DNA from 2 places in the Paenibacillus sp. LS-5 genome. Region 2 is predicted to be linked to the other one. Evidence: predicted binding sites of a transcription regulator. Region 2 holds the regulator's gene; the other holds the start of a gene.
What was found. The regulator Rex, encoded in region 2, represses fermentation and respiration genes when NADH is low (regulators of the CRP and FNR family bind a similar motif). The targets are predictions, from matches to a motif close to TTGTGAAATATTTCACAA.

Region 1 (16,217 bases), on a different contig from region 2:
TTGATCTGCTAAGGAACACTTATCAGTTCGGAGGCTACATCCATGTGAAGGCCATTCCCGGTACAGATGAAGTACTGCTTTCCCGACTTGGCCTGCTGACCGACCGCATGAGTGTCAATATCGAGCTGCCTTCCCAAGAAAGCCTGGGTCTGCTGGCCCCTGACAAAAGCAAAACCTCCATTCTGAAGCCCATGTCCCTGATCAAGGAAAAGATCAACGAGAACCGCTCGGATCTCGTCAAATATAACCACGCTCCCCGCTTCGCCCCCGCCGGCCAGAGCACCCAGATGATTGTCGGAGCTACACCCGATACGGACTACCGCATTCTGACCCTCACCGAAGGATTGTACCGGAAGTATGGCTTGAAGCGCGTTTTTTTCTCTGCCTATACCCCTGTAATCGAGCATTCACTTCTGCCTGCTCTGGATACCAAACCGCCGCTGCTCCGGGAGCATCGCCTCTACCAGGCTGACTGGCTTCTGCGTTTCTACGGGTTTCAGGCTCATGAATTACTGGATGAAGCCGTTCCCAACTTCAATCCGCTGCTGGATCCGAAATGCAGCTGGGCGGTGAATCACCGCGAGCAATTCCCGGTTGAGATCAACCGTGCCCCATATGAGCAGCTGCTGCGGGTGCCCGGGATCGGGGTAAGAAGTGCTCAGCGGATCGTGAAGGCACGCCGGGCCGGAACCCTGGACTTCGCTGCCTTGAAGAAGCTGGGTGTAGTGCTTAAACGTGCCCAATTCTTCATAACCTGTAAGGGAAAAATGCTGGAAGGCTTAAAAGTAGGCGAGCACACCCTGCTCCGCTCACTCATGTCCGGACAGGAGCTCGCCGGAGTCGAGCCGCCGCAGTATGAGCAGCTCACTCTATTTGACGATTCCTATCTGACAGCAGGCTCTGCTGCTCCCGCTACCGGCAAAGCTGTGCTGACAACAGGAGCTGCTGCCCCTAAGGGAGGCGAATGGCCCTGATGTTTAAGGCAGCCGCTTTGGCCTATACCTACGACGGGAGCTTTGAAGGTCTGCTATGCTGTGTATTTGAGAGCTATCAATGGAAAGAAACCCCGCTCGCTATACATTCGGATGAAGAAGACCAAGGCTTGCTGCTGGAATCCAAATGGATTGATACGGACATCAGCAGAGCAGAACGGGTGCTGAAGTCCATCCCGCTCCGCATCTGCCCGGAGGCAGAGGAGTGGGTTCGTCTTGGATTCTGGTCCTGCGTGCCGGACAGGGAGCTGCTTCTATTGAATTTCCTATATCTCGGCTTCACTCATGGCCGTAAGGTGATGGATATGCTTGCCGATGATACGGTGAACGCTCTGCGGAAGGCAGTCCAGCAGCTTCATCGGGAAGCTCACCTGTATCTGGGTTTTGTGCGTTTCTCCGTATATGGACCAGTTATGGCGGCAGTCATTGAGCCCAAAGGCTTCGTGCTGCCTGTCATTCAGGATCATTTCTGCGACCGGTTCCATGGCGAGAGCTTCATGATCTACGACGCAACCCACCGCATGGCCCTTATCCACCAGCCTGGACAGCAGGCCATTATTCCGCTCGATGAATGGGTACCGCCTGCACCCGATGCAGCAGAAGAAGAATACCGCCGCCTGTGGCAAGGATTCTACAACGCCATCGGCATACGCGAGCGCAAGAACGACCGCCTTCGTTCCTCGCTGATGCCCAAGCGGTACTGGAAGCACCTTACGGAGATGGAGAACAGCAGAACCGGAGTGGCGGAGAGTAAGCCGAAGCTTGAAGAGGGTTCAACCCTATTGGAAGATGGGAAGTCGAAGTCCAAAAGCTGATTATGAATAGTAATCGATGTCTAATATTTCTTCATACAAAAAGGGATGCCCCCAGCCATTTTCATGACCTTTAGGACATCCCCTATAGAGTAGCTTATGCTTTTAGTTCAAAGCCTTCCATACCCAATTCTCTACTTCTGGCAGATCGATACCTTCTTCACGGATATATTGGTTATGCTTCTTCACCATAGCATCCATTTCGTCGGCGATTGCCTGGTACTTACCGGCATCCGGCAAGCTCAGAACAGCTTCCTTCGTCAGGTCGAAACGGTCCATCTGATTCAGTACGCGCATATCAAATGGTGTGGTAATATCGCCGTTCTCCCGGTAGCCATGTACATGCAGATTATGGTTGTGGCGGTCGAAGAACAGATCTTTAATCAGGCCTTCATAGCCATGGAATGCGAAAATGACCGGTTTATCCTTTGTGAAAAATTGATCAAACTCAGCGTCAGATAAACCGCGAGGGTCGAGCTTCTGACTTCTCAGCTTCAGCAGATCTACCACGTTGATATAGCGGATTTTCAGATCAGGCAATTTCTCATGGAGGATGGAGATCGCTGCCAAGCTCTCCATAGTAGGCTCTGTACCGGACGAAGCAATAACTACATCTGGCTCTCCGCCTTTGTCTGTGCTTGCCCAGTCAATGATCTTAAGTCCTTTATCCACCAGTTCCTGCGCTTCATCAGCCGAGAACCATTGCGGACGCGGATGCTTGGACGACACGATCAGGTTGATCTTCTGGCGGTCATTCAAGATGGTGTCAAAGACAGCCAGCAAGGTGTTGGCATCAGCCGGCAGATACTCACGGATAAATTCCGGTTTCTTGTCTGCCAAGTGGCCGAGCAATCCTGGATCCTGGTGAGTGTAGCCATTATGGTCCTGCTGGAACACTGTTGAAGTTGCAATGACATTCAAGGACGGAATATCTGTACGCCAGCTTTGATCTGTCGCTTTGCGCAGCCATTTGAAGTGCTGGGTAATCATCGAATCTACTACACGCAGGAAAGCTTCATAGCTGGCGAAGAATCCGTGGCGTCCAGTCAATACATAACCTTCCAGGAATCCTTCCGCTTGATGCTCGGATAGCTGCGAATCGATTACACGGCCATAAGGTGCCAGGAATTCATCTTGTGGTTCTTTAATGGAATCCATCCATTGGCGTTTGGTTACTTCAAACACAGGACCCAGGCGGTTTGACATGGTTTCATCCGGTCCAAAAATTCTGAAGTTGCGGTTCTCTTCATTAAGAGTGACAACTTCCTTCAGGTATTTGCCCAGCACAGCCATATCTTGTGCAATCACTTGACCCGGCACGGAATTATCCAGCGCATAGTTACGGAAATTCGGTTTGTATAGATCTTTAATCAGGTTACCTGCGTTGGTTACAGGGTTCATCCCCATACGTCTGTCGCCGGTAGGCAGAATTTCTGCGAGGTCCGCGTTCAAACGGCCATTCTCGTCGAACAATTCTTCAGGTCTATAGCTGTTCAGCCATTCAAGCAATGCCGGTGCATGCTTCATGTTCTTTTGATCCACTGGAATCGGAACCTGGTGGGCACGGAAAGAGCCTTCGTTCGGCACTTTATCCCATTCCTTAGGACCAGTCCAGCCTTTAGGAGTACGGCAAACCAGCATCGGCCATACCGGACGGGTAGTGTCATTATTTTCACGTGCATTCTTTTGAATGGCCTGAATTTTCTCGATAATGGTATCCAGAACCTTCGCCATTTGCGGGTGCATCAGATCAGGATTCTCGCCTTCAACAAAGAATGGTTCCCAGCCCATCCCTGTAAAATAATTGGTTAACTCTTGTTTGGACATACGGGACAGAATGGTTGGGTTGCTGATCTTAAATCCGTTCAAGTGCAGAATCGGCAGGACCGCACCATCTGTAATCGGATTGATGAACCGGTTGGACAGCCAGGAAGCAGCCAGTGGTCCGGTTTCAGCCTCACCATCGCCTACAACTACTGCCGAGATCAGATCCGGATAATCCAGAATGGCACCTACGCTATGGGACAGGGAGTAACCAAGTTCTCCACCTTCATGAATCGATCCTGGAGTTTCCGGAGCCGCATGGGATGCCACACCACCAGGGAATGAGAACTGTTTGAACAATTTTTTGAGACCAGGGATATCCTGTGTAATCTCCGGGTAGATCTCCGTATAGCTTCCATCCAGATAAGAGTTGGATACCATAACCTGGCCGCCATGACCTGGACCTTCAACATAGAACATATTCAGATCATATTTGGAGATGACACGGTTCAGATGGGCATAAATAAAGTTCTGACCTGGGATCGTTCCCCAGTGTCCGATAGGCTTAATTTTTACATCTGCGTCCTTCAATGGTTCTCTTAACAACGGGTTATCCTTCAAATACAGTTGTCCTACCGATATGTAGTTGGTCGCACGCCAGTAAGCGTCTAGCTTGGATAAATACGTTTTAGATGAATAATCCACGGGTAAAGTTGATAATCCCATTTCAATCCACTCCTATTCCTTTTTTCTGTTTTCTGAACATAATTACTTCTACAATTACATCATACCGCCGCGCTCATAAAATTCAATCATTTTAACAATTGATACGGTCCAATTTTGTGAAATTTTGAACATAGTATGAATAACGGAGCAAATCACTAGCAAAAAGATCTTTATTTTTATAAATATGTAACTATATGTATCTTTGTATACACGCTTAAAAACACAAAAAAAAGACCAGGGAATGCTCCCCGGCCGGATCGTTAGAACGTTATTGTACAGATACAAACGTGTTGAATTTCAAATATTTGTAGTGGAACCGCATATGAGAGAATTCGAAGGGAGTCCCATTGTCCAGGAAGAAAATCCCCTCCATAATCCCTACAGGCTCATTCTCCTGCAGATGGAGCAATTCTTGATCATTAGCACCCGAAGGCTCAGCAAAAATAGACAAAAACGACTTGGTCACCGCCAGATTCCGCGACTCCTCCAGATAATGAAAGATCGATCCTTCGATAATCGTCTGGTCCAGGTTCTGGACAATCTTGATCGGAATAAAGCCCGTCTCAATCATGAACGGCTCGTCATCGAATAAGCGAAGGCGCACGATTTTGTATACAAAATCATGGGGCTGCAAGAATAGATCCCGCTGCAGCTCTTCCGTAGGCCGGATCACCTCGAAATCCAGCACTTTCACCTTAGGCTTTTTGCCATGCATCTGAAAGTTGTCGGTGACCCCCAGATTCGAGCCCTCGTAATTAAAGATCGATTCATTTTTTATGTATAACGGATTGATAAAGGTGCCTGAACCCCGTTTTTTGAAAATAATACCCGAGTTCTCCATCTTCATCAGTGCACGTTTGATGGAACTTCGGCTTACCTGGTAGGTTTCGCTAAGACTGCGCTCATCCGGTAGTCTCATATCGGCAAACTTTCCCGCAAAAATCTTCATTTTGAGATCATCAATAATTTGCTTATAGACAAATTGGGTCATGGGGTACTCCTTCTTCAGAACTGTAAAGAGCTAAATTAACAATAATAAATATAACATAATTAAGTGAGGGATCATACAGAGTAATGTGGACAGGGGCGGGCTCGTGGACTGACATGAAAAAACTCCCCTCACAGTAACAGGGTTTATTATTTCACCTGTCTACCGTATGGGGAGCATATCGCGTTTAGGAACACGGTCTTAATATTGTAATAATCACTTAGCTCCCTGTGACAGAGGAAGTTATCACTATTATCGAGCTAGATACATTTGCGTATTAGGCTTTACTGTGAAGGGTAATTAGGTAACCATCTGGGTCGGCAAATGTAAAGGTTCGCCCGAATGGCCCATCTATTGGTGCGGATGTAATCTTTACGCCTGCTGCAATAAGCTTGTCGTGGATTTCTTGCGTATCAGGGGCATGAAGCCACAGAGCAACACCAAGTCCAGGCTGAGTCCCTGAACCGAGTTCTATTCCTGGCATTAGGTCACGAAGAGCAAATGCAATAGGCTTTGTTTCAAAGACCACAGCATGAGGTGGTCCCGCCTGTGAGCGGACCAGTCCGAGATAGTTTTGATAGAATTCCGCAGAGCCTTCAAGATCGCTCACTTGAAGTGAAATGAAGTCGGGTCCAATTACTGACATATAATGTTCTCCTTTGTATATGGGGTTGTTTATGGTTATTAGCATAAATGGTAATACTGACATGAGCCGAAAACACCACACGGCATAACCATAACGCAGTATTCGTATCTTGAGTCCTGTAATAACCTCACTTTCATTTTGTATATCTTGATAATACATCCCGTTACTGACAACAGTATGTCAGTAGCGTTCTTTCATTTTTTCGATTTCTTCTTTTAAATCTTGGCTCCATCTGCTGCCAAGTCAATTTTGACTCTGCGAAAGTCAAGTTATTAAGGCGTAATCATGCGGAGTAGACAAAAAAAAGACACCCCGAAAGGTGTCCTCTCCCCCTTAACTACTCAAGCTTGAAGTAAAAGAAAGAGTTGGCATAGTCGTCAGTGTTATTGAGTTGAAGGGTTAGATAGTTCGTCAACCCCTTGGTTACAGGTACGATTACCAGTCCTTCAGCACTGTAGCTGTAGCTTTGACCCGACTCAAGCTTTTTGAAATTAGTTGCGTCTTGGAGAGCTTCCCTTAAGGAACCAGTGAACCCATAATCCGTTACACCGATAATACTGTTGCCGTCTGAAGTTTTAGAACCCCAGAGGTTAGGCATAAGAGCAACATCAACATATGTACTTTCGTGTTTACCATATGAGATAAGCTTACCGTTCTTCAGAACAATCTTAACCTTAGCCAACTTATAATCAATTAGAGCGTTTGCTTCCGGCTCCCTGAAACCAAGCGCTGCAATTTCACTTCTTGAAATTGACTTTACGGAGCTTACGGAGACCGTATAGTTGCCGGTGTATGCAAAACCATCATAACTATAAGGGTCGTCATATGAAACAGATTTGCCAATTGAAATTGCAGAACCAAAGGTTTTACCATTGCTGGTTGAAGCCGTCGTAGTGGATTGACTTGGTGCAGTTGTAGGAGCCGGTGTGTTTGCAGGAGCCTGGGTAACAGGTTGTTGTGGAGTCGATGCCATACTAGCATCATTGTAAGGAATCCCGCTATTATCTGAACCATCAATAGAAATAGTTAGTGAGGATGCATCAAAATCAATTTCTGCTCCAAGCGCTTCAGAAACAGATCTTAGAGGAACATATGTAGAACCGTTATATACCAAAGCGGACAAGTTATTACCCGATTGATCCTTCGGAGTCCACTTAGCACCGTTAAGAAGAAACTTAATATCGTGGTTCAATTTAGCCTTGATCGTCTCAACACCAGTTCCTGCGAATACTCCTACTGAGCCAAACAGTAGACTTGAAACTACGATCGATGAAATAAAGACCGATTTTCTCATTTGAATCAACTTCATTCTTATAAACCCCCCAGTATTTATTAGTGCGCGAAAGTAAGAGACACCAATTTTGGCATCTTTTACTACATAGTACCGCAATTTATTATAAACTTCGCTAATAATTCTGTCTATTATGTTGTTTCTTGTAAAAAAAGATCGAAGATTGTAACGCCTGTGCGCTATACATGAAAAAGACACCCCTGGAGGTGTCTTTCGTTTTACTCTTTATCACTGGGTCAGGATAGTAACTTATCTACTCCAACTTCATGTAATACAAGTTCGTAGTACTATCCTTTGTAATCGTATGTGCACCTGCCGTAAGAGAGACAGTGGCAATGCCGTTCGTGATGGGATAACTTGTTCCATCCACCTTGATAGCGGTTCCGTCTGCTGTGTTGAATACTAAAGTTAAGGTTGAGGCTTTGCTGGCGGTGAACCCAATGCTGGTTGAACTCTCGATTTTCAAACACTGGGTTAGGGTCAGGCCATTATATACCACAGTCCCCTTGGTGGTTGAGAGATTACCTTGAATATTGAAGAAGCTGCTAGTTGTTCCATTGGTGGTAAAGTTATGGACATACGCTCCTGCTGTAGGCGTTGGAGTCGCTGTTGGTGCTGGAGTTACCGTTGGTGCTGGAGTTGCTGTTGCTGTCGACGTTGGTGCTGGTGTTGCCGTTGGCGCTGGAGTTGCTGTTGGTGCTGGAGTCGGGGTCGTTGGGTTGGAGTTCCCCCCTACAGATACTAGCCCCGTTGTATAGCTGCGAATGGCGGACATTAGCGCTGTATTCAGTGAATACGATACGTCATCCACCGAATCATTAAATTCCCAGGTGAAGTCTCCACCATTCAGGCGTCCGGCTTCTGCCGTAACGATCTGTTCAATAGCGCTCGCGCTATCGATGTCAGAGGCACTTACCCCTGTATCTACGCTCGTATCGAAGTTGTTATAAGCTGTTCCGCCTACTAAGGCTTTATATGAGCTTGGAACGGTTTCATTTCTCGACGATACTACATAGGCATCAAAAGAGGTTGCATTGGCCGGAGCTGTTCCAGCATTGGAGTTGGCATAAATAAGACTTCCCACTTCAATAATGCTATTGTTGTAGGCTTTGATCATCCCTCCGTTCTCACCTGAGAACGTACCTTCCTCACCGATAGCATCCGTTCCTTGTAAGGAGCTTAACATTGGGTTTTTGACATGTCTAAAAAGATTCGATTCTACAAAAGCTGAAGCTCCTGTTGTAACCCCAACACCATATTTCGACACTCCGTCATAGAAGTTATTATAGACATGAACAGAGGCCACTCTTATACGCGGATGACGGGAGTCTGAATGATCGAACCAGTTATGGTGGAAGGACACAAAGAACTCAGCCGATTCGCTCAAACCGAATAGAGCTGCTTTGCCGGAATCCCAGTAGTGGTTGTAGGAAATAGTAATATACGTTGATCCCTTTTTAAGGTCTGTGGAACCGTCACCTTTGGCTTGGTCCGCGTCGCTCCCTGCAGATCCATAGAAAATATCATTATTATGCACCCACACGTTCGCATTGCCCGTATCCATTGAAATGCCATCATCCGGGAACAACATCACTCCGATGTTCCTTACTTCCACATTACCTACATATCTGAGCAGCATTCCCCACCCATACGCATACGCATCGTCTCCGATACCTTCAATCGTTATATTCATTTCCGAATAATTGCTTTTACCTTTGACTTCAAGGTATCCAGTGCTGTTAAGTTGTCCACTCAGATCAGCAGCTGTAACCTTCCCAATAATGCGGATGGCAAGCGGCGTTGTATCATAGCCTTTTTGTCTGAGTGCCAGAATTCCGCCAAGACCCACACCTGTCTGCACAGCGCCGGAGCTGTTGATTTTAACATCGAGCGTTACCGTTTGCGCATTCTTAGAAGTGATATACAGCACTTGTGCACCAGTCTTCAGCGTACCGTTCTCATTATAAGCACCTGAACCCGATCCATATTCTGAGTTTGCCGAAAAAGCGAATCCTGACCGGTCAAATGACGCTACAGACAGCGTATTAGAAACCGCACTTAACGCCTCTCCTCCTGGCAGCGTGGCTTCAACCTTCATGACATAAGCTCCCGCAGCAAGCCCCACAGCATCCGCTCTCCAGTAGGGAGCGTATTTGCGGATCAATTCATTATTGATTTTTTGAAACCCGGAATCTGCCGCACTTGCTGGTTTAACATATACATTGTACCCGGTAGCATTACTTACAGGGGTCCACTCCACATACGCAGCTTCATTCCAGCCTCCACTGCCAGTGATCGTAAGTCCAGCAGCATGTACGACCGAATTTGACCATCCGCCCGCTATTAAAGATAGTACAAGCGAAAACAACATCATTATGCTGGCTACCTTTGCAGCTCTTTTCTTCATTCTTTTGCCTCCTGATCGAATAGTTTACAGAAAAATATGAAATCGCTTGCAAGTTCTCGCGAAGCTTCTTCATCTCCTCCTTCTCTAAGCTACCTGTCTCTTATTCCGGCAATCCAAACCATTGATCTTACTTTTAATACATATTTTGGAACTATAACGCCCTGAGCATACCAATCGCTACAGCGGTTCCGATACAATCATTTACTCATATCAGCGCTCATCCTGCGGTATTCTGAGTTAATGATTATTAGGCAGGGGGATGATAGGTTGGAATCTGCCAACAAAAAAGACACCCCGAGAGGTGTCTTTCAGCTCTACTATGCAGGCCGAGGTGCATTCGCCCATCTTAAGTTTATCTAGTATGGTTTTCCTTACCCAAGGTTAAAACTTCATCCAGAAAAATTGAGAGACTGCAAGAATAAGCCCAATGACATTCACAATAATAAAAAACCACTTTTTGGCTCTGCGACTTGTGGACTCTCCCTCTACAAACAAAGTCCACACCAAAATCCCGTTTAACACGACCATAATAATTAGAGCCAACCACCAATTAGCCGCCATATGATCCGTCCTCTCCTGTCGTGGAATTATCCCTTCAAAATTACCTGAACTGCAATAAATGAATCGTCGTTCTCAAAAAAAACCTTCGTTCATCGCTAATTCTAAGCTCCCTTGTATAGTCTGGTGTCTTGGAACTTGAACAAGGGTTGACCAATCAAAACTTCTGAAGCCACTTGTTAAGATAACTATCGTGAAATTGATTTTCTTAACTTATCTGGTATTGGGATATGCCTTATGGACTCCAACGGATGGTACAGCAGCATCCATGGACCTGAAAAACGCATAACTTCCTTGATTTTTTTGCGGTAAACCGGTTTATAACAATGAATAGAACACTTTGCACAAGCCGTTTTCTCTTCACCGAATTTGCAGTGGGATAGTCTTTTCATAGCATATTCATTTAAGTTCTGACATTCATCACAGAGTCCCTTTACATGATGTTTTCTCTTACAATATATAGTAATCATTGTAGAAACAGTTACTTTTTCTTTGCGGATTTTAGGGCCATCGTTCAATTGCTGCTCTGCTCCTGTCCTCATATAATGAAGCCTCCTTGAATTTTAGTTGGGCTGCTCGGGATTTGGCAACTATACATAGTGAGTGGAACAGTGTCTCTATATGATCCTATTTTAGCAGAATGATTTCACTATGGGCGTAACTCTTAAATCATGCTACTGACAAGCTTTTTAACCACCACGTATAGTATAAAACAGCGTTGAAATGAAAAAGACACCCTTAGTCACAGTTCATTTGTCAGGGTTGTCTTTTTACGGCTGCAGGCGGCATCTTTGGATTTTGTCATGTTGGGATGACTCATCCGGCTGACCGCCCCAAATTGGATTCGTGTATCTCAGATCATGCTTTTTCTCATATATCATAGGAGCCGAACCGGGAATAAGCAAACTCACAATTCACGGCCTTTCGATAAGCGTTAGTTCAATGAATCTAAGAGATCCTTAATCTGTGAATTAAAGGATAATGTAGCTAGAAAAAACATTCAATATTTTGTTTTTTATTCTTAAATATGGGGTTATAGACTAACTGAAACTATCTTATAATGTAATTGAGATTGGATATTATACCCATTTGTGAACGCGCGTTTACAAATGGCAGTTAGTCACTTTAATAGGAGGAATGGTTATGCAATATGGTTATTTTGATGAAAAGAACAAAGAATATCTCATTACAAAACCGAACACCCCTGCACCTTGGGCGAACTACCTCGGATCGCCGGAATACGGCGCCATCATTTCTGGCAACGCAGGAGGCTATAGCTTTGTAAAATCTGGAGCAAACGGGCGGCATATAAGGTACCACTTCAATTCCAAGGACGAACCGGGGCGCTACATTTACGTGAGAGATCTGGAGAACGGAGATTATTGGTCCGGCTCCTGGCAGCCGGTTGGCAAGGATCTGGAGCAGTACAAATCTGTGTGCCATCATGGAACCGGATACACGAACATCGTCTCGGATTATGACAACATTCATACAGAATCATTATATTACGTGCCGCTAAACAGATCCTACGAAGTATGGCGCATGAAGGTCCGCAATGATGGCTCCAAGGCCCGGAAGCTGGCATTCTTCGGATTTGTCGAATTCACCAACGATAACAATTACGAACAGGATACTGTGAACCTTCAATACACTTTGTTCATTTCACGGACCTATTACAACAACAATAAGATTCTGCAAGTGATCAACGAAAACACAACCGAGGAGCAAAGCTGGAGATTTTTCGGCGCTGCAGGTGCGGAGGTAACCGCCTACGATGGCGACCGGGATACATTTCTCGGCGATTACCGCAGTTACGGCAATCCGGCCTCCGTGGAAAAGGGCCAATGTTCCAATTCGCTGAACTATAACACCAATGCCTGCGGTGCCCTGCAGATCAACGTGGATTTGCAGCCAGGAGAAGAGAAGGAAATTGCATTTTTACTGGGACAGTATGATGAGCGAGGTGCGTCCGAAATTCTCAACCGCTATAAGGATCTGTCCGTTATCGACAAGGAACTTGAAGAATTGAAGACATTCTGGCACGGCAAGCTTAACCGTTTTCAGGTCCAGACGCCAAGCGACAATCTGAACAACATGATCAACACTTGGAATGCATATCAATGCTTCATCACCTTCATCTGGTCACGTGCGGCCTCCTTCCAATACTCCGGTCTGCGTAACGGACTCGGCTATCGGGATACTGTGCAAGATATTCAAGGCATCATTCATCTGGACCATGAGATGGCACTTGAGCGTCTGCGGCTGATGATCTCGGCTCAGGTCTCCAACGGTGGCGGTCTGCCGCTCGTAAAATTCAACCATAACCCCGGACATGAGGGCACACCCGACGATCCGGAATACGTGCGTGAGACCGGTCATCCCCATTATCGTGCCGATGACGCCTTATGGCTGTTCCCGACCACCATCAAGTATTTAAATGAAAGCGGTAACTGGGACTTCACGGATGAAGTGATTCCCTATTCAGACCAAGGCGAAGCCACGGTTTACGAGCATCTGCGCCAGGCCCTTCAATTTAGCCTTGACCGTATGGGTGCGCACGGTATGCCGGTCGGGCTTCATGCGGACTGGAACGATTGTCTGCGTCTTGGAGCCAAGGGTGAATCACTGTTCGTCGCCTTCCAGCTGTATATGGCCTTCAAAGTGTTCATTGAAATCGCACAAAATAAGAGCAAGCCTGACGACGTAGTGTGGGCACAGTGCCTGCTCGATGAGCTCGATGAAAACATTCAGAAGCATGCTTGGGAGAACAATCAGTTCGTCCGCGGGTTCACCGAAGACAACTATACCATTGGGTCCTGGGAGAACGATGAGGCAAAAATTTGGCTGAATCCGCAAAGCTGGTCCGTACTAAGCGGTGCCGCCCGCCCGGATCAGGCGAAGCTCTCCATGGACAAAGTGTACGAGAATCTGCGTACCGATTATGGCACCATGCTATTCTATCCGCCATTCCGGAAATATGGTTTGCCCGTAGCACTGATGGCCCTTTTCAACCCGTCAACCAAAGAAAATGCCGGCATCTTTAGCCAGCCGCAGGGATGGCTCATCCTGGCGGAAACGATGATCGGCAACGGTGAACGTGCGTTCGAGTATTTCTTGAACTGCAGCCCGGCTAGCATGAACGATAAAGCCGAAATCCGCAAACTTGAGCCTTACGTACATGGTCAGTTCGTTGAGTCTAAAGATAGCCCCTATCAAGGCCGGGCACATGTCCACTGGCTCACCGGAACTGCCTCGACCGTGATGGTCTCTCTAGTGGAGGGCATCATGGGAGTACAACCGCAGATCGATGGCCTTCGGATCAATCCGTGCGTGCCCTCCAACTGGACAGACTTCTCCATGGTGCGGGAATTCCGCGGATTGAAGCTGAACATTCAGGTGGAGAACAAGAACAGCGTACAAAAAGGAGTTACCCATATCGTCATTAACGGTGAGGAAATTCAAGGTGACCTAATTCCTCTCACCAAAATGCAGGCAGAAAACACCGTACGGGTTATCATGGGGTAGCAAATTACTGAAACGCAGTTAGTGTACTATCTAGTTTTTAGTTACTTATGGCTTGGTCATAAGGGGATGTAAAAGACACCTGAGGGTGTCTTTTACTTTACTCCATATGAAGCTAAGGATGGGACGTGAAGAGCCATATTCTTCTCTCTCCACAACCGCAGGACGGGAGGTGTGAAATATCGGGTATTAACTTCTAAACCAGAATTAGATCAGTTTGGTCACTGACTTTATGAGTTCGTTTTTTACCATGATTTTTGCAATGTTGAGCTATAACCTCATGATCAGAATCACTGATCATTAAGCACCTTGTTCGTCCACTCTTTCATAGTGTAACTTGCTGGTTTAAGCACACATCGAGAATCCACGGCCATGGACCGTAGCCCGCTTCTACGTTGATGTGACCCATTTTAGGCAACATAACGCAAGGGACCCCTAAATCTAAATATTGAGAAACATCTTCTACCGAACAATAAGGGTCTGTTGAGGATAAAACAAACAGGGCCTTTTCCGCCACCGTTGCAATCTCAGCCAAGTTTTCCGGTACAGGGAAAAACGTTATCACAGGCTCATATTTCAAAAATGGCGAAGGCGGTGCTACCAGAATCGCTCGCTGAATTTTTCGTTTCGGATGTGAAGTCGCATAGTGAAACCACATAATGCACGCTAAACTGTGAGCTACAACGATTACTTCTTCCTCCTGCGGAATTTCTTCAAGAACAGAAGATAAATAGTCAAGCCAAACATCCTTATCTGGCTGATCCTTGTCTGGAAAATCAGGAAAATAGACCTGTTCACCTTGCTTCACCAGCTCTTGCTGTAACCATCTTTGCCAATGATCGGATCCACTGCCGCCGACTCCATACAAAAGAAGAAAACTTCTACTCATGACAACCATACCTCCACAATAGTTGAAATAATTCATATTTTACATGAGTAGATGCTCATGACATGTACACATGTGACCTCTCCCCCAACTTAACTTTAATCCAGTCAGTGAACTAATAAATAAAGTATCCATAATTGAACAAGAAACGGCTACCGAGAACGGGATTGAGATCTGCACAATTCTCATCGCCGAAGGGAATTGTAATTATCACTGTTTACGTGGCGGCCAAAGCCTCCCGTCTTCGTATAAGCTCAGTGAAACCCACTGTATCTATTAACAGTAAGCCTCAAAAACCATATCATAGTAAGCTTAATAACCGCCACGTATGGTCCAAAACAAACGATAAAACGAAAAAAGACACCCCTAAAGGTGTCTTCACTGATACTCCATATGGAGCCGAGGGGAGTCGACCCCCTGTCCGAAGATAACGGCACATAAGCTTCTACGAGTGTAGTCACAGTTTTGATGTCACCCGAGAGACTTCTAAAATAATTTATAGAATCATTTAATTTCAATCTGTGATTTTTTCCTCCTTTTCACATTAATACCCTTATCGATATATTCCAGAGCCTGCTGAAGATCATTACTTGCTCGTAGAGCATGTATAGAAACTTCTTGTACCCTATCGAGAGTTAATAACTTCAATTTAACCAAAAGTTCCTGAGCAAATTGACTGGAAGAATTTAAATTGTTAAATTGCTTGTGTTTCTTGATTGTGTGGAATAACACTTCCTCTCTTGAAGCAGCAGATATGAATTTACAGAGTGCGATTTTTTCACTCTCTACATTTTTATCCTCTAGGTACGATAAGCAACCAACTAATGAACTGTCTTTTCTTCTCACTCTTCTACCCCGCACTTCGCTGGACCAAAGTGACCAAAAGAGGGTTGCATGATTGCTTAGAGAAGAGATATTTTCCGCAGAATAATCTGCTACTTTACCTAGTGCAAGTGCAGATTCTTTTGTTTTAATATGCAATAGTATGAGAGTTAGTCCGTAATCCCATTCACCACTTAATTGTTCAGACGAAATAATCTTAAAACATACAGCTAAAATGGGTTCAACACATCTCGGATCTCTTTTAAAGAATAGGTATCTCGTAGCATGAATGACATTGAGGTTATCTAATACTTTTATAACTTCAGTGTAGACAATATCATCATCTTGAGATTGAAGAATTTTTTGAATTGGTAGCCTAAACCCATCTTTAATGTTGTCATTATCCATTTGCAACAACGTCGATAATACTCTTTTGGTAATACTAAGGCTTATATCGTGTGATGCCAGAAGACATTCACCACTTAATATAATTGAATCGGGATCATTTGTATTTAATAACTCTTCAATAATAAACTCAACACTTTGTTTCGGAGCAATTCCTGCATATAATGCAATTACTTCTCTCCATTGAGGATCTTTTCTTTTCGAGAATAAAAATAGCCTATCATACTCATCAAAATCTCCTTGATTTAGAGATAGGGCTGCTAAGTATTCTTGAAAAGTTAAATGTGAAAATCCATAAATACCAGGGCGTCTCTCTACAACAATACCACTTCTATCACGAATATTGTCTAATAAAGCTATTGCATCACAAGTGTCACCGACTTCATGAAGTGAATCTG
Region 2 (16,217 bases):
TCTCCGCACGGATCACAAGCACTGCCCGCTGCTTCGCGGAACGAAGCCAGAGATGACGGTGATCCATCAGGAAATCAACACCATGCTCCTTCGGGGTAATTGGATAATTCTCTGTAATATGCAGTACCTCTATACCGGTTACAGTCATCTCAAATCCAGATTGACTGCGGGGCTCTTCACGGATGATTCCGGTCACATACAATGAGCTTTCCTGGGTGAGGCTCTTGGCATCGTCCCAGACCTGCTCCGGCACTTCCGATTTCACCACAACGCCCTGGATATAGCCTGTACCATCGCGAAGCTGCAGGAACTGAATTTTACCGCTGGAGCGCTTGTTGTTCACCCAACAGCCGATTACAACACTTTCCCCAACATGCTCATTCACGTTCTTGATTACACTCTTGTTAGCCATCCCTACTGATCTCTCCTCTGATTTAGCCGTTAATTCCTTGCACAATACGATAAGTATCGCGTGCAATGACAAGCTCTTCGTTTGTCGGAACCACGAGCACCTGCACCTTGGATTCTGCCGTAGAAATACGGCGCGGATCACCGGAGCGGACCTTATTGGCTTCAGCATCCAGTTCAATACCAAGGTAAGTTAGGTTATTCAGCACTTTGGCACGCAGCAAGGCGGCATTCTCGCCGACACCGGCAGTAAATACGATCACATCTACTCCATTCATCGCTGCCGCGTAAGAACCGATATACTTCCGCAGACGATACTCATACATTTCAAAAGCAAGTGTAGAGTTCGGCTCGCCTTTTTCCGCACCATCAATAATATCACGCATATCGCTGCTGACGCCAGAAATAGCCAAGAGTCCGCTGTGTTTGTTCAGCATTGAATTCACTTCGCCAACGGAGAGCTCTTCCTTGTTCATTACATATGGAACGATTGCCGGATCAAGGTCTCCGCTGCGGGTACCCATCATCAGACCTTCAAGCGGTGTCATCCCCATCGAAGTATCAATGGACAGCCCGCCGTCAACAGCAGTTACGCTCGCACCGTTACCGATGTGGCAAGTAATGATCTTAAGGTCTTCAAGCGGACGCTCCAGATATTCTGCAGCAGCCTTGCTCACGAAATCATGGGAAGTCCCGTGTGCGCCGTAGCGGCGAACCTTGTATTTGTTGTACAACACTCTAGGAATGGCATACATATAAGCTTTCTCAGGCATAGTCTGATGGAATGCAGTATCAAAAACAACGGCCTGCGGTACACCAGGCATATTCACTTCGGTTGCCGTAATCCCCATCATAGCTGCCGGATTGTGCAGCGGTGCAAGGTCAAACAATTGGCGGATCTTGGTTTTGGCATCGGCATCAACCAGCGCGGAAGCCTTGAAGAATTCGCCCCCGTGAACTACACGGTGTCCAACTGCGTTAATCTCGTCGATTGAAGCAATCACTCCGTGCTCTTTGTCAGTCAGACAAGCAAGCACTTTGCGGATCGCAGTATTATGTTCAAGGATCTCACTGACTTCCGTAATTTCCTGTTTGCCTGTTGGCTTGTGATTCAGAATGGAGGAGTCCATCCCAATGCGTTCTACCAGACCTTTGGCAAGTACAGATTCATCGGTCATATTGTAGAGCTGGTATTTCAATGAAGAACTTCCTGAGTTAATTACTAGAATATTCATACACGGTCACCATCCTTGTCGTACTTGAAGAATCCTTCGCCCGATTTCATGCCCAGTTGTCCTGCACGAACCATTTTCTTGAGAATAGTGGACGGACGGTATTTCAGTTCGCCGTACTCCCGGAACATATTCTCCAGTGCAGCAAGAACGGAATCCAGACCGAAACGGTCAGCCATTTCAAGCGGCCCGTGCTGGAATTGATAACCGATACGCATAGCATCATCAATATCTTCAGGAGAAGCGACACCTTCCTGCAGGACATGCATAGCTTCGTTAATGAACAGGCAAATGAGGCGTGAAGATACAAATCCTGGGGATTCGTAGATCATGACGCCTTTTTTCTCAACAATTTCATCAACAAAGGCTTTGGTATCTTCAAAAGTGCTGTCAGAAGTTTTCAGTCCGCGCACGATCTCGACGAGATCTACCTTCGCTACAGGATGTATGAAATGCATGCCGATGACGCGTTCCGGGTACATTGTAGAGCTGGCAAGCTCAGTCAAGCTGAGTGTAGACGTGTTGCTGGCCAGAATAATGTGGCTCGGACATACCTGATCGAGCTGATTGAATACCTTTTGCTTGGCTTCCAGGTCCTCGGTGATAGTCTCAATGACCATATCGCAGGAGCTAAGTTCAGCGAAATGTGTTACTTTTTCGATACGGCTAAGAATCAGTTTCTTTTCAGCTTGGGTAATTGCCCATTTCTCCAGCTGTTTGTCGAGACTTGTCTCGATCATTGCATAGGAATAGTCCAGTCTTTCTGCGGTTTTCTCCACAAGCATAACATCCAGGCCTTTGGCTGCCAGCATTTCAGCAATCCCTTGACCCATTGTGCCACCACCGATGACACCGATTTTTTTAAAATTCATGTAAAAGTCTCCATCCTTTCAGGTATCTATACTTTTGTATTGTACCTTGTCTGTCGTAAAAAATATGTAGCCCGACATATAATAATATCTTAGCATGTCTGAAAAGTAAAAAAAAATAACCGGCATAAAGAATTATGCCGGTAAAAGGACACTGTCACGAAATTGACAACGAAATTGCTCTCCGGAGAGAACTTCTTCTTTCATTAATATGTCAAGAGAGTAATCAAATACATTTCGCTGCTTCCCGAGAAGCTCATGAGTACGCACCATCAATTCATCCAGTATTTTACTGTTTTCCTTCATTAACTCTTCGGTGGTAACCATTTGCAGATTAGCGATCCCAAGTGAAGTCAGTCCCGACTTCATCATTGTCTCCACAATATTCAGCGCCTGATCGAAGTCACCACGTGATCCGGTGCTTCTTCCGCCATAGTACATTTCTTCTGCTACTGCTCCGCCCAGCGCAATCATAATCTGATTCTCCAGGTAGTCCTTTGTATACAGATACTGCTCAGTCTGCGGGTTATGCCGTACGTACCCAAGCGCTTGCCCGCGCGGCGTAAGCGTAACCTGGCTGACACTACCGGGACGCAGCAGCTCGGCCATAATGGCATGTCCCAGTTCGTGGATCGCCACCCGTTTCTTCTCTTCGTGGTTCGTCTCCCGGTCTGTCTTTTCGCCCATCATCACTTTATCGATTGCCATCGACAGATGCCGTTGCTCCACTTCTGTCAGGTTCTCACGCATCATGTAGATCGCTGCTTCGTTCATCACACTCTCGAGCTGTGCACCGGAGAAACCGTAAGCCTCTTCTGCAATCTTATCCAGATTAACCCCTTCATGCAGCGGTTTATTCTGGGCATGGAGATCGAGAATAGATTTACGGCCTTTCTTGTCCGGCATGTCCACCTGGATATGACGGTCGAAGCGGCCGGGACGCAGCAGCGCTGAATCCAGCATTTCTTTGCGGTTCGTTGCCGCGACCAGCAGAATGCGCGGCGTATCATTATTGTAAATTCCGTCCATTTCGGTCAGTAGCTGATTGAGTGTCTGATCATACTCACGCTGCTGTCCGCCTTCGCGCTTGCCGCCGATGACATCAATTTCATCGATAAAAATAATCGCGCTCTGTTTATTTTCCTTCAAAGCGCGTGTCCGTGCATCCTTGAACAAATCACGTACGCGTCCGGCGCCGACACCGACATACATCTCCACGAACTCACTGCCTGATGCAGCTACGAATACAGAGTTTGTATAGTGTGCTGCAGCTTTGGCCATAAGAGTCTTACCGGTCCCCGGAGGGCCTGTCAACAAAATCCCTTTGAGCGGACGGATACCAAATTTGCTGATTTCTTCATGGCGGATCAGAAAATCCAGCGCCTCACGCAGCTCCTGCTTGGCATTGTCCTGTCCTCCGATTTCTTCAAAGGTCAGCTTCGAAGGGCCGCTCTTCTTACGTTTTTTGTCTCCTCCGGCATTCACTGTTAATCCGCCGCGCAGATGTGCAATAAGCAGCAGTGCGCCAACCATACCGGCCGCAATGATAACCGGAAAAATATTAATGCCGATAAACGCCATAAAAATCATCAGTACAGGAACAAATCCGATGACTACCTCTTTCCAAAACTTAGGCATTATTCCACACTCCCATCGTTGCCGCTGCGCGTGGTAAAATAATGAATTTGCTTTCCTTACCGTCGCTAAGGCTCACATATACGTTATTATCATCGATCTCTGTTGTAGCGACCACACTGCTGTAACTGGGATTCTGAGATTTCAGTTCATCCAACTTCGCAGGAATTAATGTATATTTACGGCTCTCCATCGCTTCAGCAACCGAGAACATCGCTTGATCCCAATATTCATCCAGAAGCTGACTGGAATGCTGCTCCACATCCAGTTTTAGTGCCCGGCCGTTAATAGCCGATCTTCCCTCAGTATTTACGTACTGAACAAGTTCACGTAATTTTGTGCCCGGCTTCAAATCAAGTTTCAAAGTAACCTCATTACGTTTAATAGAGATATGGGAATCATTCACTCCCTCATAAGCAGATACTATCTTCCGAAGCGGCTCCTGCACGGCGAACTCCCGATAGGAATACCAGCCTCCGAATAGCAACGCAGCAGACAGCAAAGACGTTAGCAGTACAGGCATAAGGCGTAGCTTCATGAAACGTCCTCCTCTCAATAATAAAAAACAAGTTACATAATAGAATAGATATGAAATAGCGTGTCTACCGCTCTTCCGAGACTGACATGCTCTTTAGCATGCCTTAGTACAAGTAGTAGTATATCATAGGTGTATATACGATTTCGAAGAAAAGTGTGAATATATTTAAAATTTTCAGTACTAATTTCTGGGCATACTGACAGCTCATTTCCCCTTATATCGACACCAAAGACCGCAACATTTAGTGTTGCGGTCTTTTTTCTTTGGATACTATTTGTTTTTTTATATCAAAGTTATAATTATGTCTTCATCAAAAGTATATATCGGCTGATATATCCGTTAATACAGCCTATCTTTCATCTTCCCCATATACAAAAAAGCGGGTAGACAGATTACTATCTACCCGCTCGATATTCTACTCTAGCACTTTATCGGCTTGGTAAGCTGTAGCCGTCTCCAATCGCGCTGCCATCGGCAAATCGGTAAAACTTGTAATAATACCTGCCTTCCAGCTTGTAAAATAACTGCCAGGCATATTCTCCGTTATACACTCCGGGCAAAAGCCGTTCAATGCTGCTTCCCGGCAGATCCGTTGCTATGACGGAGCGGATTTTCTGCTCCGACATGCCCTTGGACAACTCTTCCGCATACACATCGTTGTCGCCTCCGGCGGGTTTGCCATCCCGGGTAAAACGCACCCATACCATAAGGTCCGTTCCAGCTGCATTACGTCCTGTGAGCACCCAGTATATCGAATTTTCGTCCCAGACGGACTTCTGTGCTTTGGTTACCTTGGTCAGCCCTGCCCTTGCTTCAGCAACCTCTCTGGCTGCACTGCGTTCGTTCCACTGGTCTTTCATCACGTAAGCATAGAACTGGCTTAGTCCGAACAGAAGGAGCAGAACCAGGAGGATCCCCAGCAGAAGCCATTTTCTTCTTTTCTTCAAAGTGCAGCTCCCTTTCTTCTGGATGCGTCATTGATCCTGTTCATTTACCGTTTCAGCAGGCCCTCGAAGGTCTCCTGCGCCTTGCGGCGGATAAGCTCCTCATCCAAGGTCAGGCATTGACCATTCTTCACCACTTGCTTGCCGTCCACCCATACATGTTCTACATCGTTGGCACTTGCCGAATAGACGGCATGGGAAAGCAAATCCGTATGCGGAAGGAAGTGGGGCTGGTCGATATTTAGAGCTATGAAGTCTGCCTTCATCCCTGGAGCCAGCCGTCCTGTATTGCCAAGGAATATGGACTGTGCACCATATTCGGTCGCCATCAGCAATGCTTCCGGTGCCGGTACAGCTGTCGGATCTCCGCTCACACCTTTGTGGATCAGAGCAGCCAGGCGCATCTCCTCGAACATATCCAGGTTGTTGTTGCTTGCAGCACCGTCCGTGCCCAGCGATACCTTGACTCCCGCCCGCAGCAGCTCCGGTACCCGTGCTACCCCGCTTGCGAGCTTCAAGTTACTGCCAGGATTATGCGATACCCCTACGTTGTAGCGGGCTAAAATCTCTATTTCTTCATCATTCAAATGAACTCCGTGAGCCACAAGCGACGGGCGGGTGAACATCCCCAGCTTCTCCAGATGTGCAACAGGACGCAAGCCGTAATCCGCCGCATTCTGTTCAACTTCCCGCCGGGTTTCCGACATGTGCGTATGCATAGGCAGGTCCAGATCATGGGCAGCCTGAACAAACTTTACGAAAAATTCAGGAGGACAAGTGTAAGGGGCATGCGGGGATATCATTGTCGTGATTCTTCCATCCGCCTTGCCATGCCAATTGCGGGCAAAGGCTATCGCTTCTGCCAGTTTATGGTTCTGCACATCCTCCGGACAAAGTCCGATAACCCCGCGCATAAGTACAGCACGCATGCCCGATTGTTCTGAAACCTCGGCAACCCTGTCCATATGATCATACATGTCCAGGAAGGTGGTTGTGCCGCCCTTCAGCATTTCCAGTACAGACAATGAGGTTCCCCAAAAAACATCGTCTCCGGTGAACTTTTCTTCCATTGGCCACATTTTCTCCTGCAGCCAATTCTGAAGGACCATGTCGTCACCGTATCCGCGAAGGAGCGACATTGCTGTATGACCATGGGTATTGACCAGCCCCGGCATGAACAGCAGGCGGCTTCCGTCAATAGTCTGCGTACCTTCTTCAATGACAGGTTTGGCTTCTCCTATGTATGTGATGATATCCTTTTCTATAGTCATATAGCCGCTTAGTACTGGTGTCTCAGTACCCGGAACCAGAAATCGGCCGTTTACAATTACAATCTTATTGCTGTGCATCTTCCACTTCGTCCTTTCCATCATGCAAATAATAGGCGAGACTCTGCAAATCAGTAGTAAAATCAGCGGCATGAACCCTGATATTAGACGGGGTCTTCAAGATCACCGGTGCAAAATTAAGAATGGCCTCAATGCCTGAATCGACCAGAATATCGGCAACGTTCTGCGCTTCGCTATCCGGTACCGTAATAATTCCAATACGGATGCCCTGCTTACGGATTGTGCTTCCCAATTCTTCCATGGGCTGCACGGTAAGTGAGTTAATCTGCTGCCCCACCTTGGGAGCATAGGAATCAAATACAGCAGTGATTTTCATGGTGTCCTTCAAGTAGGCATTGTAATTAGAGAGAGCGTGACCAAGATTACCTGCCCCCACCAGCGCCACGTTGATCTGTTGGTCAAGCTTCAGGATATGGCGGATTTTCTCAATGAGGTATGAGACATCATAACCGATACCCTTTCTGCCGAAATCCCCGAAATAAGCCAGATCCTTGCGGATTTGGGCTGGATTCAGTTCAAGCTTTTGTCCCAGTTCCTGGGAAGATACGGTGGAGATTTCACGCTTCAGGAGATCGTTCAGGAAGCGCAGATACACTGGAAGTCTGCGTACCACGGCCTCCGATATTTTATCCGATTTCATATTTTCTCCTCCTAAAAGTTTTGTGAGCATTGCATCATAATATTACTTCGTACAAAACTTACTTCGTAAGCATAAACCAAGTTTTGTGAGCATTGCATCATAATATTACTTCGTACAAAACTTACTTCGTAAGCATAAACCAAGTTTTGTGAGCTTAGTCCATTCCCCGGCGTCACAGCAGAACCGGACGCCAAGAAAACGGAGTTTTGTTGTTCTTTGACTATAATAGAAATGATTGCAGGTTAAGATACACTGCCGTCTTCCAGCCATTCCGCAATTCGCGGAACCATCTGATCTGTCAGCATATGTTCCATCTTGGGTCCAGGCAGCGAATAGAGAAAGTACTTTCCATAATAAGATTCAATAACCCTTGTATCGTATACAATAACAATACCCCGATCTTGCGCAGTACGCACCAGACGTCCGAAACCCTGCTTGAAACGAATAACGGCCTGGGGGACTGACAACTTCATAAACGGGTTCTTTTTCTGAGCCTGAAGCAGTTCAGCCTTAGCCTCCGCAAGCGGATGGTTCGGCGGCTGAAAAGGCAATCTGACAATGGCAAGGCAGGTTAAAGCCTCCCCGGGAATATCCACACCTTCCCAGAAGCTGCTGGTTCCAAGGAGCACAGAAGCTGCACTATCCTGAAAACGCCGGATCAGCTTGCTCCGGCTGCCCCCTTCCACTCCCTGCCCCAGTACAGTGATATCCTCAGAGAGGAGTGCCTCCTTCAGAGGATCATAGACCTGGCGCAGCATTTTATAAGAAGTGAAAAGTACAAGCATCCGCCCCCGTGTTGCCACAGCTGCCTCAGCCAATGAGTGCACCAGCTTATCGACAAAACGGGCATCGCCCACGCTGCCTTTGACACTGGGGAAATCACGCGGGATGACCAGAAGAGCCTGTTCACGGTATTTAAACGGCGACGAGAGCAGAGCTGTCATCAGCCTTCCTTGTTCTGCGGATTCACTAAGTCCCAGATTGTCAATCATAAATTGAAAGGACTTATCAACGGACAAAGTAGCTGAGGTAAGGACTATGCTTTTCTTTTTATCAAAAAAGAGCTCCTTAAGCTGGGCGCTGACATCGACTGGCACCGCATAGAGCTGCAGCGACTTCCCGCGATAGTTACCGCTGCCTTCCATCCAGTAGACAATATTCTCGTCGTTCAGGTTCATGAAGAACCGCACTTGCTCCCGTATGGAGGCTAAATCCTTGAACAACCCTCCGATATCCGTCACCAGACTGTCCGATGACGATTGGCTCTCCGATTCACGCATTTCACTTAGCATCTTATCGCCCTTGCGGATAATTTCACTAAGACTTAGATGTAGAGTGTTCTCAAGCGCAGCCAGCTCTTCCCAATCCTTGGGCTTCTTGCCTGGCAGCAAACGTGCTACCAGTTGTCCGGCCTCCCCGGCTGCGGCATCACTACGTTCTGGAAGCAGGGCAAACAGTTTGTCGCTAAGCGTGTCCCACGATTCCTTAACCGTAAGCAAATCCGGGTAGATTCTGTCGATCACCCCGCTCCATTCCGCCGCCTGCTCACTGCCTGAAGACTGCAGTGTTTGACGCAGAGCCGGCAATTGGCCGCTCCGGCTGTCCTTATAGAGACGTGTAAGCGTATGGGCTACGGTAAAGTATTTCATCTGCATGCCCAGGTGTTTACCTGCAATATCCTCCAGATGATGGGCCTCATCAATAACAAGGTGCTCATAAGCTGGAAGCAGCTGATGCCCCGCTTTGACGTCAGCAAATAGCTTGGAATGATTGGTCACTACGACATCCGCAATCCCGGCTTCGTGCTTAGCCCGGTGGTAATAGCATTTGCGGAACCAGGGGCAGGATCGTCCAAGGCATGAGTCCGTATCACTGGCCACAGTCTCCCAGAAATCACCGCCTCTGCCGTTCAGATTCAGCTCCTCATCATCACCCGACTGGGTCTGCGTCAGCCACACAATCATTTGTGCCGCAGTAAGCGCTTCTTCCCTCGGACTTGTAAAGTCCTTTTTGTTTATTCTTTGTTCAAACTTTCGCAGACACAAATAGTGCCCTCTTCCCTTAAAGATTGCAGCCTTAAACGGGAACGGCACGACACTCGTCAATAGCGGGATGTCGCGCTCACGCAGCTGGTCTTGAAGGTTGATGGTATGTGTGCTCACCATTACTTTCTGGTCTGAGCGCACACTGTGATAAATAGCAGGAAGCAGATATCCCAGCGATTTACCTGTACCCGTTCCTGCCTCAATCAAGAGATGCTTGTCACCCTCAAGGGCCGCCATGACCTCGTGAATCATAATCTCTTGGGCTTCACGGCTCTCGTACTGGGGCAAAGTCTCCTTCAGCCGCACAGTCACCTCTTCCATAAATTCCTCAAAGGTAATATTCTGCAGAGGATTGCCAGTTCCCTCCTCACGGGGGGGGGACAACTCTGACCAATCCCCGACAGCCAGTGCAAGCTGACGGTAGAAAGTAAGTTCTCCTTCAGGCTGGAAGGTCTCCATTTCCCGTTCACGAAGCAGCCCGTCAAAATACCAGGCCAGATCACTGTCCTCGTCTGCAAACAGCTCATTCAGCCGCTGGATAGTCAGGAGAGGGAGGCTGTATAGTTCCTCCAGGCATTTCAGCAGCACAAGTGCAGTCGCATGGGCGTCGCTGTCTGCCTGATGCGGACGGTCATGTGTCAGGCCGAAATAGGTGCTTACCGCACCGAGCTGGTAAGTGGTCAATGACGGAAAGCATATTTTAAGAAAATCAATCGTATCCAGAATCCGGCCCTGGAACGGCAAATAGCCACACCGGTCGAGCGCATTCTGCAGAAAATGAAAATCAAAAGCCACATTGTGTCCAACCAGAACGACATCATCGAGCATGGGGACAAGCTCCATCATCATCTCATCCAGTTCAGGTGCATCTTGCACATCACTGTCTGTAATACCGGTCAATCCTGTAATAAACGGGGGGATCGGTGTTCCGGGCTTGACGTAGGAACCGTACACCCGGGAAATAGACCGGTCTTCTTCTATAATGGCAAGGCCAACCTGGATGATCTCACCCACGGATTGGGTTCCCGTAGTTTCAAAATCAAGCACGGCAAATTTCATTATAAGTTCTAATCCCTTTCACTTGAGACTCCTTATCAGCATAACAGAAGTTACGAAAAAAGGCGATGTACACCCCTGGGTTAGCGGGATACATCGCTTTAATGGAGGAATAATGGTTATAAAAGCGAAACCAGCTGGTGCCCGAATTGCAGCTTGCCTCCCCGCCTGCGGCAGACCTCCAAATTGACGTTTGGCTCAACAAGCTGGGGATCATGCTGCAAGGAGAGGCTGAAGAGCTCCTGAGCCTCACTATAGCGCTCCTGGGAGGCCCGGATGCAGCCCAGGGCATTGTAGATCATAGCCTTGAGTTTCTTCTCACGAATCAGGGCAAGCATGTGATTCAGATGACTCCAGGAAACGTCTAATTCCTCCTCCTGGAGATAAGCCATTGCCAAATATAGGCGAGCTGCCAGACTGTCCGGGTATCGGGCGATAACATCTTTGAACTGCTCGATGCATTTCCGGTACATAAGCAGCTTGTAGTAACCCTGGCCACGGACAAAAGAGTCCATAAAAAGCTCAGGTGCTTCTGCCTGGGGAATCTCCTCTTCGGAAGGCAGAGTAAAGTCAGCATTTTGACGGAAATCACTCAGCTTCTCCGCAAAGGATAGCCATTCATCCATAACCTCGTCACTAAGCTTGTGGAGCATATTGTACTTGCATAAAAGGTCATTCCGGCGGGTACCCTCCGCAGTAGGGAAGTCGGCGGTAATTTCCTGAAGCATCTTGTTCATCTCAGCAAATAAATGTTGAAACACGGGACATCCCACCCTTACTGAAAATGAAATCAGCTTAAGCTTGCCTGCCTTCATTTTTCACAAGTACGGGCCGCTTCATCCCTGGCATTCATTGCATGACTTAAGCTTTAGGCAATGGTTGCATGCAGTTCATGATCCGCCAGTTTAACCGGCTTGTTATCTGCGTCCACGAATACAACTGTTGGTTTATGTGTAGCCAGCTCTTCAGCAGACAACATGCCATAAGAGATAATGATTACGGTATCTCCAGGCTGAACCAGCCGGGCAGCAGCTCCGTTCAGACAGATCACGCCGCTGCCGCGGGGGCCGGGAATGACATAGGTTTCCAGACGGGAACCGTTATTATTATCGACGATTTGCACTTTTTCATTTTCGAGCAGATCGGCTGCCTCCATCAGGTTCTCATCAATGGTAATGCTGCCCACGTAATTCAGATTAGCTTCCGTTACAGTGGCACGGTGGATTTTGGATTTCATCATATGTCTAAACAAGAGCGAGTACCTCCTTAGGAATAAATACATTATTGTCGATCAGCCTGGTTCTGCCGAACTTCACGGCGAGTGCCATAATAACCTCTCCCTCAGCATGGCTAAGCAGTGCCCCGTCCTCCAAAGATTCAAGGCCCGGAAAGGAGAGAATTTCCACATAATCGATGACCGCAAGCGGCGAAGAAGAAATAATCGAGACCAGCAGCGTCCGTGCTTCCTCCACCGTTCTCACGGTTCCTTCTTCCAGCGCCTTACGGGTTTCTCGGAGCGAGCGGGAAAGAACCAGAGCCTGTTGGCGCTCCTCACTGCTAAGGTAGACATTTCTTGAACTTAGCGCCAATCCATCCCCTTCGCGGACGATCGGACAGGCGACAATTTCCACATTCATATTAAGGTCAGATACCATCCGGCGCAAAACGGCAACCTGCTGGGCATCTTTCAGTCCGAAAAAAGCATAATCCGGTTGCACCATGTTGAATAGCTTGCTTACTACTGTAGTTACACCGTCAAAATGTCCAGGGCGGGAAGCCCCACACAGCTGAGTTGTCAGTGAGTCCACTGTCACCTTGGTACGGATAGGCTGAGGGTACATTTCTTCCACTGAAGGAATAAATACGATATCGGCACCCTCGCGTTCTGCAAGCTCAAGATCACGGTGTTCGTCGCGCGGATAAGAGGAGAAATCTTCATTTGGTCCAAATTGCAGAGGATTGACAAAAATACTCATCACAACAGTGTTGGTCATTTCTCCCGCTTTGCGAATCAGACTGGCATGTCCTTCATGGAGATAGCCCATCGTCGGTACAAAGCCGATTGGCGTATGTCCTCCCATCCGCAGGTAATCCAGTGCTTCGCGCAATTGTTGTACCGTTCTGACTACTCTCATCTTATTTCTCTCCTTTTGCGGCCGCGCCGTATAAAGAATCCAGCACATGCTCTTCTGCATTAAACACATGACTCTCTGCCGGGAAGGCACGGTTCTTCACTTCCTGGACATAACTGCTGATTCCCTCACGAATCAGAGTGCCTACATCGGCATAGGTTTTGACAAACCGTTTCTCCCTGTATGGAGATGCGTACCGTAGCAAGTCATGGAAAACCAGCACCTGTCCATCACAATAACGGCCTGCACCAATTCCAATGGTCGGAACGCTGACGGCTTTGGAGATGGCTTCAGCCACTTCTTCCGTTACCAGCTCAAGTACAATCCCGAACACACCGGCAGCTTCAAGCGCCTTCGCTTCATCCATCAGCCGCTGGGCGTCCTTGGCATCCTTGCCCTGAATACGGTAACCGCCGATCATATTCACCGACTGCGGGGTAAGGCCGATATGGCCAAGTACCGGAACTCCGGCAGCCACTACCGCCGATACCGTATCACAAATTTCCAGTCCGCCTTCCATTTTGACGGCTTGTGCCCGTCCTTCCTGCATCAGTCTTCGCACGCTGCGCAGGGTTTCGTCGATGCTGCCATGATAGGTCATAAACGGCATATCAGCCACGATAAAAGTATTCTGAGCCCCCCGGGTGACCGAGCGGGTATGGTACACCATATCTTCTATAGTCACCGGCAAGGTGGTGTCATATCCAAGAACTACATTCCCCAAAGAATCGCCTACCAGTATAAGGTCAATACCCGCTTCCTCAGCCAGCAGGGCCGAAGGATAATCATAAGCGGTCAGCATGCTCAGCGGCACACCATCCGTTTTCATTTTTTTCATTTTTACAATATTTAGCGCATGTTTGTCAGCCATGGGCTCCCATTCCCCTTTTCGCAGATAATTACGCGTAAACGCGCAAACAAAAAAACCTTTTAGCAAAAGTCCGCTAAAAAGGTCCGATGGGCAAAAAAGAGTCACTCGCGATCGTCCCTTCTGTCTCGGTCCTTACGGCTCAGAGCAGAATCCAACGTAACCGTGAAATACAGTTATGAAGGTGAATCTAACAGCAAATCCCCTGATATAAAAGGTTTCTTCCAGAGTACAGCCCGATATTCGATACCGTCTCTGTCCTTATTATATCAAAATCTGCAGGCAAGTAAACCAAGAAGAAACAAGTTTGCTGTCCTTTGAAAAAAGAAGCGAACCATTTCACAAAAAGAAAAGGGAGTATAAGGCGCCAATCCAATACATTGATCTCTTCAAAAAAAGATGACAAGGAATGGGACCTTGTCATCTTAGATCATTTCTATCTCTCCCGACAGCACGCTCGACACGGCACCCGTTCGGTCCTTAAGCAGCAACCCGCCGTTGTCATCAAGCCCCACTGCAGTGGCCTGACAGCGTCCTTCCGGAGTATTATAAAAGACCTGGCGTCCCAGTGTGACGGACATGGACTCCCACAGCTCTCTGATCGGCTTGAATCCCTGTTCTCTGTAAAGAATATATAAGTACTCCAGTTCAGTCAGAACGGCCTCAGTAAGCGCTGTACGGTCAACAGGGATGCCGCCGCCTTCGATCAACAAAGAGGTGCCGATGTCCTTCAGTTCCGGAGGATAATCCTCTTCCGTCAAATTAACGGCAATGCCTATACCGGCAATGCAGTAATGAAGACCGCCTTCCCGAAGGGAGGACTCCAGCAGGATGCCGCAGATTTTGCGTCCGCCCGCTAGCAGGTCATTGGGCCACTTAATCCCCGCCTGTACGCCAGTAACCTCACGGATGGCTCTGCAGACGGCAACTCCGGAGAGCAGGGTAAGCTGAGGAGTTAGTGACAATGGAAGGTCTGGTCGCAGCACTATGCTGATCCAAATGCCTTTGCCACTGGGGGAATGCCATTTCCGGCCCATACGCCCCCTGCCCCCGGTCTGCGCTTCAGCCCGTACAGATGTACCTTCGGGAGCACCGTTCTCGGCAAGCTTCTTGGCTTCTTCCTGAGTAGAAACCACCTCTTCCCGTAGCTGCACACGTTTCAGCCAACTGGATACAAAACTTTCCCGTCCACCCCCGGATAGCAGGGGCTTGTCATTACTGTTCATTACTATCCATCCTTTTTGTTGCTTCCAGAAGCAAATATCGATTGTCATTGGGAATGTCCCCTACCGCAGCAGCCATTAACAGCTGCTGCAATAGCTCTCCCAGCCATGGACCCGGCCGCTTCTGCAGTACTGCTGCCAGCTCTTTGCCCGTCACCGCCAGCTCGGCCAATGTATGGAGCGGCATCCCTGCAGTCCATGACCGCAGAATGGGAATGCCCGGCGCGGTAGGCCGCTGCGCGGCAGGGGCGCCTGCATCCAGCGCGTTAGGCCGCTGCGCGGCGGGGGCGCCTGCATCCGGCGCGGTAGGCCGCTGCGCGGCGAAGGCGCTTACGGCGGCCTCCGGCAGCGCCGCAAGCAGCGTCAGCCATCCTTCGGCGGCTGACTGGCCGTGGGCCAGCACGGCGGCGATCCAGCGCCGCCGCAAGGCCTCCGTGCCGCCGGGTTCCCCAGGCGGCACCTCTGCAAGCGCTGCGTCCCACGCTTCGCGGACGCGCAGCACCCTGGCGACGGCGGTGCGCGTCGCCCCCGGGAACGTCCATGCCCGTAGCAGCTCGTCGGCCTCTGAGGCCGACCGCTTCAGGGCATGCAGCAGGAGCGCCCACCGCAGGTGGGCGTCCTGCAGATCCCCGATCCCGGCTGTCAGGGCGGCGGCTGCCGCCATGTCACTGCCGGTCCAGGGGAACGGCGCTTTGCCGCGCGGCAGCAGCCCGCTGCGCGTAAGCAGCCCGAGGCCGCGCAGTGGGTGCGGGCCGAGGACAATGCGTTCAAGCTCCGCGCGAACGCGTTCTACGGCAATATGCGCCAGCTTGTTCCGCTGGCGCAGAAGTCCGCGCCAAGTATTCTTGGCGACCCGGAAATCAAGCACTGAAGCAAAGCGGACGCAGCGGAGCATGCGCAGCGCATCTTCATCGAAGCGTTCCTCAGCGTCACCTACACAGCGGATCAGGTGTTTCTTTGAATCTTCTGCTCCTCCATAAGGATCTACCATTACTCCGTCCAGACCGCAGCACATCGCATTGATCGTAAAATCACGCCGGCGTAGGTCTTCCTTCACATCTTTTACAAATAAGACGTGTTCCGGACGGCGGTGGTCGGCATAACCGCTCTCCGTCCGGTACGTCGTCACCTCAAAGCTCCAGCCATCCTGAAGAACAGTAATAGTTCCATGTGCAAGTCCAGTCGGGATACAGCGCGGAAAAAGACTCATAACCTCTTCAGGCAGAGCCGAGGTGGTCAGATCCATATCGTGCACCGGCCGTCCAAGAAGCTCATCAC

Region 1: AC0MA3_RS16575 (phosphoketolase family protein) is a predicted target of Rex. The motif match lies at 4,409-4,426, and genes of this name have one in related genera.

The regions. Positions count from the first base shown of each region.
Region 1 is NZ_JBWAVA010000011.1:9,624-25,840, reverse strand. Features, by position in the region: gene AC0MA3_RS16585 (putative DNA modification/repair radical SAM protein) at 1-974, shown strand, start outside; gene AC0MA3_RS16580 (TIGR03915 family putative DNA repair protein) at 974-1,807, shown strand; gene AC0MA3_RS16575 (phosphoketolase family protein) at 1,910-4,294, opposite strand; gene AC0MA3_RS16570 (GntR family transcriptional regulator) at 4,563-5,285, opposite strand; gene AC0MA3_RS16565 (VOC family protein) at 5,560-5,928, opposite strand; gene AC0MA3_RS16560 (stalk domain-containing protein) at 6,266-7,237, opposite strand; gene AC0MA3_RS16555 (pectate lyase family protein) at 7,473-9,626, opposite strand; gene AC0MA3_RS16550 (nitrous oxide-stimulated promoter family protein) at 10,373-10,726, opposite strand; gene AC0MA3_RS16545 (glycoside hydrolase family 94 protein) at 11,328-13,709, shown strand; gene AC0MA3_RS16540 (RBBP9/YdeN family alpha/beta hydrolase) at 14,032-14,595, opposite strand; gene AC0MA3_RS16535 (NACHT domain-containing protein) at 15,097-16,217, opposite strand, start outside.
Region 2 is NZ_JBWAVA010000013.1:146,687-162,903, reverse strand. Features, by position in the region: gene asnS (asparagine--tRNA ligase) at 1-412, opposite strand, end outside; gene AC0MA3_RS18910 (acetate/propionate family kinase) at 435-1,643, opposite strand; gene AC0MA3_RS18905 (3-hydroxyacyl-CoA dehydrogenase family protein) at 1,640-2,512, opposite strand; gene AC0MA3_RS18900 (AAA family ATPase) at 2,645-4,147, opposite strand; gene AC0MA3_RS18895 (hypothetical protein) at 4,140-4,682, opposite strand; gene AC0MA3_RS18890 (cell wall elongation regulator TseB-like domain-containing protein) at 5,111-5,629, opposite strand; gene AC0MA3_RS18885 (amidohydrolase) at 5,674-6,975, opposite strand; gene AC0MA3_RS18880 (redox-sensing transcriptional repressor Rex) at 6,962-7,615, opposite strand; gene dinG (ATP-dependent DNA helicase DinG) at 7,858-10,719, opposite strand; gene AC0MA3_RS18870 (tetratricopeptide repeat protein) at 10,836-11,477, opposite strand; gene panD (aspartate 1-decarboxylase) at 11,585-11,968, opposite strand; gene panC (pantoate--beta-alanine ligase) at 11,961-12,797, opposite strand; gene panB (3-methyl-2-oxobutanoate hydroxymethyltransferase) at 12,853-13,719, opposite strand; gene AC0MA3_RS18850 (biotin--[acetyl-CoA-carboxylase] ligase) at 14,142-14,942, opposite strand; gene AC0MA3_RS18845 (CCA tRNA nucleotidyltransferase) at 14,932-16,217, opposite strand, start outside.